DNA from 4 places in the Megasphaera vaginalis (ex Srinivasan et al. 2021) genome. Region 1 is predicted to be linked to each of the others. Evidence: riboswitches for the same ligand, from Rfam matches in the RefSeq annotation. Region 1 holds a riboswitch; each other region holds the start of a gene.
The links. A riboswitch is a leader RNA that binds a small molecule or an ion and turns the genes downstream of it on or off. The one in region 1 is predicted to bind S-adenosylmethionine.
Positions count from the first base shown of each region.

Region 2: another riboswitch for S-adenosylmethionine. It lies ahead of HMPREF1250_RS03180 (MetQ/NlpA family ABC transporter substrate-binding protein); the one in region 1 lies ahead of metK (methionine adenosyltransferase).
Region 3: another riboswitch for S-adenosylmethionine. It lies ahead of HMPREF1250_RS05480 (MetQ/NlpA family ABC transporter substrate-binding protein); the one in region 1 lies ahead of metK (methionine adenosyltransferase).
Region 4: another riboswitch for S-adenosylmethionine. It lies ahead of HMPREF1250_RS02915 (branched-chain amino acid transport system II carrier protein); the one in region 1 lies ahead of metK (methionine adenosyltransferase).

Region 1 covers NZ_AWXA01000025.1:33,410-35,607, forward strand. Annotated here, with positions in the region: gene coaBC (bifunctional phosphopantothenoylcysteine decarboxylase/phosphopantothenate--cysteine ligase CoaBC) at 1-742, shown strand, start outside; SAM riboswitch class I at 918-1,020, shown strand; gene metK (methionine adenosyltransferase) at 1,071-2,198, shown strand, end outside.
Region 2 covers NZ_AWXA01000011.1:2,213-4,410, forward strand. Annotated here, with positions in the region: gene HMPREF1250_RS03175 (DUF445 domain-containing protein) at 1-511, shown strand, start outside; SAM riboswitch class I at 624-722, shown strand; gene HMPREF1250_RS03180 (MetQ/NlpA family ABC transporter substrate-binding protein) at 836-1,654, shown strand; gene HMPREF1250_RS03185 (PhzF family phenazine biosynthesis protein) at 1,854-2,198, opposite strand, start outside.
Region 3 covers NZ_AWXA01000032.1:17,184-19,381, forward strand. Annotated here, with positions in the region: gene rhaD (rhamnulose-1-phosphate aldolase) at 149-1,000, opposite strand; SAM riboswitch class I at 1,140-1,234, shown strand; gene HMPREF1250_RS05480 (MetQ/NlpA family ABC transporter substrate-binding protein) at 1,315-2,148, shown strand.
Region 4 covers NZ_AWXA01000009.1:3,564-5,761, reverse strand. Annotated here, with positions in the region: gene HMPREF1250_RS02915 (branched-chain amino acid transport system II carrier protein) at 1-1,024, opposite strand, end outside; SAM riboswitch class I at 1,098-1,200, opposite strand; gene HMPREF1250_RS02910 (hypothetical protein) at 1,657-1,944, opposite strand; gene HMPREF1250_RS02905 (DNA polymerase IV) at 1,975-2,198, opposite strand, start outside.

The sequences.
Region 1 (2,198 bases):
CATTGACGGCGTCGGTCGGCTGCCCGATCCCGACATACTTGTCGAATATATCGAAAAGACTACCTGCAGTTCGGCGCTGCTGCGCGGCAAAAAAGTGCTGGTCACGGCCGGCGGTACGCGGGAACGGATCGATCCGGTCCGCTATATCGGCAATCGTTCCAGCGGCCGCATGGGATTTGCCGTTGCCAAAGCGGCCATGCTGGCCGGCGCCGATGTGACTCTCGTCGCGGCTCCGTCAGCTTTGCCGGCGCCGTTAGGCGTGCATCGCATCGATGTCGGCACGACACTGGAAATGCAGGCCGCTTGCGAGGAGATTTACGATTCCGTCGATCTGGTCGTCAAGGCAGCGGCAGTTGCCGATTATCGCGTTGCCAGGCCGGCGGAAAATAAAATTAAGAAATCGTCGGAAACGTTGACTGTGGAACTGGCTAAGAACCCTGATATTCTGTATGGGTTGGGACAGAAAAAAACGCATCAGGTACTGATCGGTTTTGCCGCTGAAACGACCAATGTCATCGAATACGGTATGGGTAAGTTGAAGAAAAAGAACCTCGACATGCTTGTTGCCAATGATGTCAGCGTCGCCGGCGCCGGGTTTCAGGGGACGACGAATATAGCGACCTTTTTGTTCCCTGACGGGCGCAGCGAGGCGATGGAAATGATGAGCAAGTTTGAATTAGCGCAAAAGATCATCAGCGCCGGCGCCGCTTTGGTCGCTGCGAAAGAAAGCGCTGAGGCGTAAAATAAAAACGTGGAGGCGAGGATACTTTAGGCAAGCCGCAAAGTGTCCTCGTCTGTGTCGTTTGACGAGACTGGAAGGCATGATTTTCATGCGCTTGCGATATAGGAAAACGACGGCGATCTATTGCTTTTTTTTCGTCCTTATTCTATAATACTAAGTACCGTAAATTACATATGTTCCATCAAGAGTCGGCAGAGGGATTGGCCCGATGACGCCGCAGCAACCTTCACTATTGAAAAGGTGCTAATTCCAACAGTGCTTTCACTGGAAGATGGGTAACAAGAACCCCTCTTTTGCAGAGGGGAATTTTTTTACAGGAGGAATGGTAATGGTAAAAAATCGTGAATTTTTCACATCCGAATCCGTAACAGAAGGACATCCCGACAAAATAGCTGACCAGATTTCCGACAGCATTCTGGATGCCATTTTGGCAAAAGATAAACATGCCCGCGTAGCCTGCGAAACGCTGATTACCACAGGAATGGTGCATGTCGTAGGAGAAATTTCCACCAATTGTTATGTCGATATTCCCCATATTGTCCGTGAGACGATACGCGGCATCGGCTACACCCGTGCCAAGTACGGTTTTGACTGCGATACCTGCGGTATCCTTGTCTCTTTGGACGAACAATCTCAGGATATTGCCATGGGCGTTGACGAGGCCCTTGAAGCCAAGGCCGGCAACGGCGAACAATTCGACGCCATCGGCGCCGGCGACCAGGGCATGATGTTCGGTTATGCGACCAATGAAACGGACGAGTACATGCCGCTGCCGATCTCACTTGCTCATCGTTTGGCTCGTCGCCTGGCAAAAATCCGCAAGGAAGACGTGCTGACCTATCTTCGTCCTGACGGCAAAACGCAGGTCACCGTCGAATATGAAGACGGCAAACCCGTACACATCGACACGATCGTCATCTCGACGCAACACAGTCCGGAAGTGACGCGGGAACAGATCGAAAAAGATCTGATCGAAAATGTCATCAAACCGGAAATTCCCGATGGACTGTTCGATGAAAAGACAAAGCTCTTTATCAATCCGACGGGCCGTTTCGTCATCGGCGGTCCGCAAGGTGATTCCGGGCTGACTGGACGCAAAATTATCGTCGATACCTACGGCGGTATGGCGCGCCACGGCGGCGGCGCCTTTTCCGGCAAGGATCCTACGAAAGTGGACCGTTCCGCTGCTTATGCCGCCCGTTATGTGGCTAAGAACATCGTTGCGGCAGGTCTTGCCGATAAGTGCGAAATCCAGCTCGCTTACGCCATCGGCGTGGCTCATCCCGTCTCGATCCATGTGGAAACGTTCGGTACCGGTCACGTCGACACGGACACGATTGTCGCCTTGATCCGCAAACACTTCGATCTGCGTCCGGCAGGCATCATTGAAATGCTTGATTTGCAGCGTCCGATCTATAAGCAGACGGCCGCTTACGGCCATTTCGGCCGGAACGAT
Region 2 (2,198 bases), on a different contig from region 1:
CTGCCGCAAGTTTGAATTGTTTCTCTATTCCATGAGCGGTCAATTGGCCTTCGCCGTCCAGAACTGGCAAGACCAGTTCATCGATTCCCTGCCGCTCGAACAATGGCTAGATGCCACCCAAGGGTCTGTTGAAATCTATTTTACAAGCGGTCAGACAGGACAGGAGGAACTGAAGGATATGTTGGAAACGCAGTTCTTTCGGTACATTGCCTATTGCCGTTCCCATGAATCCGTAAAAAACTGGCTTGATGAACAGATCTGCCGCGCCTGCAACATTCTTCTCGAACACGAACACAGTCTCATCGCCATTGCCGTCCGTGACGTCCTGTCAACTTTTGACAAGCGGAAATTTAACGAATTCCTTGAAAACAAACTGGGCGAAGACTTGTCGTGGATCCGCATCAACGGAGCCATTGTGGGCGCATCCATAGGCTTTTGCGTCTTTTCCTTCTTATATTTCCTTTATCAGCCCCTAGTCGTGCCGCTGATCCGTAATTGGGCCTTCACGTAGCCGCAAAGCCACGACTTTCCGTCTTGAAAAATCGTCATATGCGACGAGCTGTCATTTCCTCTTGACAAGATCGCGGCGACGCGTTATCATTACTTTCAACAACTGCATACCGTTTTCATCAAGAGCAGCAGAGGGACTGGCCCTGTGAAGCTGCGGCAACCTCCTTTCGGGGAAAGGTGCTAATTCCAGCGGTTTTACCGACAGATGAAGGAGCATATACACAAGCCGTCATCGTCATGACGGCTTTTCTTTTGTCACTTGAAGACGCTGCTATGCCGGTTGAAATTTATACTCATCATTATAATATACAGGGGGAATCATCAAATGAACGTATCCGTAAAAAAAGTTATCAGTCTCGCCCTAATTGCGGCAACATGTATCTTTGCAGCAGGCTGCGGCAGCTCCGACACTGCCGATACTACAAAAAAAGAAATCAAAGTCGGCGTAACGGCAGGACCGCATGCAGAGGTAATGGAAGAAGTGGCCAAGGAAGCGGCCAAACAGGGCATTACGCTGAAAGTCGTCGAATTTAACGACTATGTCCAGCCGAACAAAGCCCTTGCCGACAAAGACCTCGATATGAACTCCATGCAGCACCAGCCTTACCTTGACAATGTCATCAAGAAACAGGGGCTGAAGTTAACGTCTATCGGCAAATCCATCATCTTGCCGATGGCGGCGTATTCCCATAAATACAAATCCCTTGCCGACGTCACCCCGGGAGCCAAAGTCGCCATTCCGAACGATCCGACAAACGGTGCGCGCGCACTTCTTCTGCTGCAGCAGGCAAGATTGATTACCTTGAAAAACGGCAATTCCGTTGACGCTTCCGTAACCGATATCGTCGAAAATCCGAAGAATTTGCAGTTCGTCGAATTGGATGCCGCCCAGATTTCCCGCTCTCTTGACGATACCGATCTGGCTTGCGTCAATACGAACTACGCGATTCCGGCAGGCCTGAATCCGCAAAAAGACTCGCTCATCGTCGAAGACAAAAACTCGCCTTACGCTAACGTCATCGTCGTTCGTGACGAAGATGCAAACAATGAAACGTACAAAAAGGTCGTCGCCATTTATCAGTCGGAAGCGATTAAAAAGTTTATTGAAGAACACTTCCAAGGCACCATCTTGCCGGCGTTCTAATAAAAAAACACGCTCTGCAGAGCGTGTTTTTTTATTGGCTTAAAGCCCGCGCAAGGATCACCGTTATACGCAGGCTGCTCCCAAGAGGTCGACGCCGTCTGTCGGTCCGGTCCGATCTGGCTGCCATCTTTGCGCGCAAAAAAAGCAGCCACATCACAGGAAAAGGAGGAGCAACAGATGGGCCCCTCCTTTTCCTTACCTATACATGCAGTTCTGCCGTCGAATACAGGCAGGCATATCCGGACAAAGTAACACGGTCGCCGTGTACTTGGCAAAACAGCTCGCCGCCTCGTTGGGAAGCCTGATACGCATGCAACGCCGTCTTCCCCTCACGCGCGGCCCAAATCGGCAAAATATGACAGTGGCCGGAACCGCAGACCGGATCTTCAGGCACTTTGAGCTTCGGCGCAAAGCTGCGGCTGACACAATCATAATCCCGGCCTTTAGCCGTAATATGCAGCAGCAACCCGTCAAGTTCCCGGATCTTCTCCTGATTCGGTTCCGCCTGTCGAACGAAATCTTCATCATCCATGATGCAAACGAG
Region 3 (2,198 bases), on a different contig from region 1:
TTTATGTTTGGACAGTATTATATACTGCACACTCTGTTCTTGTCAAGCAACGGACGGGCATCTTTTTGTACGGCAAAACATGCCTGCAAATGCCGTCGGCACACCATCATAGTTGTTCCGCGCAAAAACGGCGGAAAAAGCACGGCCCTTACGTCTTCCCTTTTGACGTCTCTTCCCCTAGCCGCAATGCGCCTTCGTGTAGAAGCAGGCCGAAGGCCGCCGCCAGATCCGACAAGTTCTGATTCGTCATCGCCTGCCGTTTGCCGCCCATAGCGCGGATTTTCACACAAATGGACGCCGCTTTTTCCAGCGAATCCATTAATCCGAAAGCGTCATCAAAATCGTCACCGCAAACGAAGGTGCCGTGATGCGCCCAGATGACAGCCCGATATCGCTCCATTTTCGCCAACGTCGCCGTCGCCACCGCTTCGCTGCCGGGCACCATCCAAGGTACGATACCGATACCTTCGGGAAAAACGAGGGGATTTTCAATATCCGCTTCCCACAGTTCCCTCGTAATGGCGGCATCGTCAATGGGAACGACGAACGTCAAGGCGATCAGATTTGCCGGATGCGCATGGTAAACAATGCGGTTGCGACTTGCATCCCGTCTCTTCTTCAAAGCCTGTGTCCGAAGGTGCGTCGGCAGCTCACTGGTCACGTTACCGCCCTTTTCCAGCCCCCAACGGACGGCATAGCTGCCGCCGTCGGCTGCCAGCTCAATAATGCCGAGACACTCTTCCGGAGCGGCAGCAACCTTGCTCATGTATTTGCCGCTGCCTGTAAGAAGAAAGAAATCGCCGCCCAATACCGGAAGCGGCATCGTCAAAGGCAGCCAGTTCCGTTTCGTACCGAAGCCCGCACGGCAAGCAGCCGCTTCCGCCGCCGTTAAACGATAGCTGAGATTACCGCCGTTTCGTTCATGCCAGCCGCGCTGATTCGCTTCTTCCGCCATATGAATGCAGTCTCTCACAAAGGGCTCGTGCAATACTTCCATCATTCGTTCCTCCTCATCATTCATGTCTTTTCAGGATAGCACAGGGATTTCTCCGCGTCTACAATTTTGCCGCAAAAAATCTATCCTCTTTCTTGACAATGATTCCTTTTCCTAGTAGAATGACAACCGAACAAGTTCATACATTTTATCCAGAGTGGCGGAGGGACTGGCCCTATGAAGCCCGGCAACCGGTAATACGGTGCCAATTCCTGCGGAAGCAATTCCGAGAGATAAAGAAACGGTACCCTCTTTCTTCTTTCGGAAAGAGGCTTTTTTATTGACTTCCGCTATACATTACCAAAGGGGGAATCCGTTAAATGAACCATTTCAAAAAATTATCTTTATTAGCGACGGCAGCACTTCTGTCGTTGGCAGTATTAGCAGGCGGCTGCGGCAGCAGCACGCCGGCAGGCGGTACGGAAAGCACGAAGAATACGACGATCACCGTCGGCGCCACACCGGTACCGCACAGCGAAATCCTGAATGAAATCAAACCGCTTCTGGCTAAAGAAGGCATCGATTTGAAAATCGTTGAATTTACGGACTATGTCAAACCGAATCTGGCGTTGGCCGACGGCGAACTTGATGCAACGTTCCATCAGCACGTGCCGTTTATGGATAAATTCAACAGCGAACACGGCACAAAACTCGTCTCAGCCGGAAAAGTCCACGTCGAACCGATGGGCGTGTATTCCCATAAGATCAAGGATCTGAAAGACGTACCGCAAGACGGCAAGGTGGCCATTCCTAACGACCCGTCCAATGGCGGCCGCGCGCTCCTCATTCTGCAAAGCGCCGGATTGATTACCTTGAAAGACGGCGGCAACATTGCGTCTACAGTGCAAGATATCGTCGGCAACGACAAAAATCTCCAATTCCTTGAACTTGAAGCCGCACAAGTTCCCCGCTCCCTCGACGATGTCGACATTGCCGTTATCAATACGAATTTCGCCATGGAAGCCGGTTTGAATCCGCTGAAAGACGCCCTTTTCCTGGAATCCAAGGATTCGCCGTACGCCAATATTCTGGCAATCCGCGCAGGCGATGAATCGCGGCCGGAAATCCAGAAATTGATCAAAGCGCTCCAGTCTCCGGAAGTGAAAAAATTCATTGAAGACAAATACCAGGGAGCCATTTTACCGAGTTTCTAAGGCGCCGCAGAAAGACCGGAATTCTCTTGAAAAATTCCGGTCTTTCTTTC
Region 4 (2,198 bases), on a different contig from region 1:
CGATATACGTAACGATGCCGTCAACGCCCAAAAGCGCCGTTGCCGCCGATACCGCCGCCGTCACGATAACGAAAAAACGATACGACACTCTTCCCGCCGACAGCGCGCTGAAAAAATTGGCGACAGCCGCAATTTGCCCTACAGCCGTCGTCAGACAGGCGAGAACGACAGCTATTCCCATAGGTATCATGACCCAGCCGCCGACGCGCTGAATAATGGCGACAAGTAACGCGGCACGGCCAAGGGACTGTTCATAATCTCCGCTGACACAGGCCCCCATATAAAGAAGACTGCCATAAATAACCAGAAGCAGAATAACCGTAATCAGGCCGCACAACACCATCGCTTCATTGCGCGATTTCCGCGTCGTATACCCCTTGGCCTCGACGGCACCGATAAACAAGGAAGCCATGATGAAGCTGACCAGAACGTCACCGGTATTATATCCGCCCAAGAAAGCATTGACAAAAGCATTCTCCACAACGGGATCTGCCGGCGTCCCCAAGGGAAAAAAGATGCCAGCCGCACCGACAACAATGAGGATCAACGCCAATATCGGAGTCAAATATTTGCCCATCTTATCAAAAACGCTGCCTTCATCAAAGGTAAAAAAATAGGCGACGGCAAAATAAATCAGCACGCCGGCAGTAAAAGGCAGATCGGGAAAATTCCCCTGTACGCCAAGCTGAACGGCCGTCGCGCAAGTCCGCGGAATGGAAACAAAGGTACAGATAATCATTAGCAACGTTAATAAGATATGATACGTGTGCTTGCCGACATGTGCCGTAAGACGCCGCACATCACCGCACCGGTTAATAACCAGAAGCGCAAACACAGGCAACAGAATGCCTGACAAGGACAGCCCGAGCAGTGCCGGAAGAAAAGCGGTCCCGCTGCTCAAGCCCAACTGCGGCGGAAAAATAAGATTGCCGGCGCCGAAGTACGTCGCAAAAAAAGCAAATCCGAGAATAAAAACGTCTCGTAGCCGCACCGTTCGGCCGGCAAGTGTTTTCGTTTCAATCATGACGATTCCCCCTAACGAATGATTGCACAAAAAAATGCGTCATCATAACGATGACGCACCTGCAAAACCCCTATTGTCATCTGTCGCCATCACCGTGGCGCTGGAATTGGCACCTTTCCTTCCGGAAGGTTGCCGCAGCGTCGTCGGGCCAGTCCCTCAGCTGCTCTAGATGCATATTGTAATGAGACTTCTTCACTATATACCGAAAATACTCCCCCGTCAAGCCTATCCTTTTCCGTGCACGTTCTCGCACCAGCCGTTTCCCATGACCAAAATGTGGACAACCGGCTCAAAACATCTGTAAAAAATGGCGTAATTACGCCATTTGTACAATTCTTCACACAAATTTTACCCTTTTCAGGATAACTTATACACAAAATCACAACACCTGTACACAGCCATTTCGCCTCCCGTCAAGATTCCGCCTTATCCTCTCCAATATGCGAATAGCAGGAGATAAGCCACGGCTCTTTCCGCCTGGAGATATCTGAGTTATCCACAATTTAAGCGGTATCTCGTCTCGAAAAGAAGGAGAAAAAGCGGCGAAAAACAGGGCATTTAAAGACTATACACAGACAGGCGCCAAGATTGTATGTAATTTGTGCATAACATATGGCATATGACGAAAAGAATCAATCTACCTTGCGGCTCCAATCAATATGCACACCCAGTTCCATCCAGACCTTCGCCAGCGCCAATCGCATCGTTTCCCAACTGGCGACAGGCCGTTCTTTGATCGTCTCGAAAAAAGACAGATCGACATAGTTGTGAAGCGTCTGGCAGGTCGTCAGGTACTCGTAAACCTTTCGGTTGATCTCGTCATTACAAAGATGAACCTGTACGGTCCGTGTATCTGCATCGTATTGAATATACCCGTTATCATTCGTTCCCGTATGCGCAGCTATTTTGTATATGGCCATCGTAAAAAACCTCCTTCAGTTGCTGACTGTTTATTTTCTCGTCTCTCTATCTTGTGATAATTCCCAAAGAAACCCCTTCATGATCGCTTGTCTGCCGAACCGTTCCTGCAGTCTGTCGATCGCCGCCGTCACCTTTTCCTGTGTTTCCGCATCGTCAGAAAAAAGATCGCCCTGTATTTGCAGCGGCTGCAATTGACTGACCGTCAGCCCTAAAAGCCGTATCGGCTCAAACGCCAGATCTCTGGTAAAAAGCC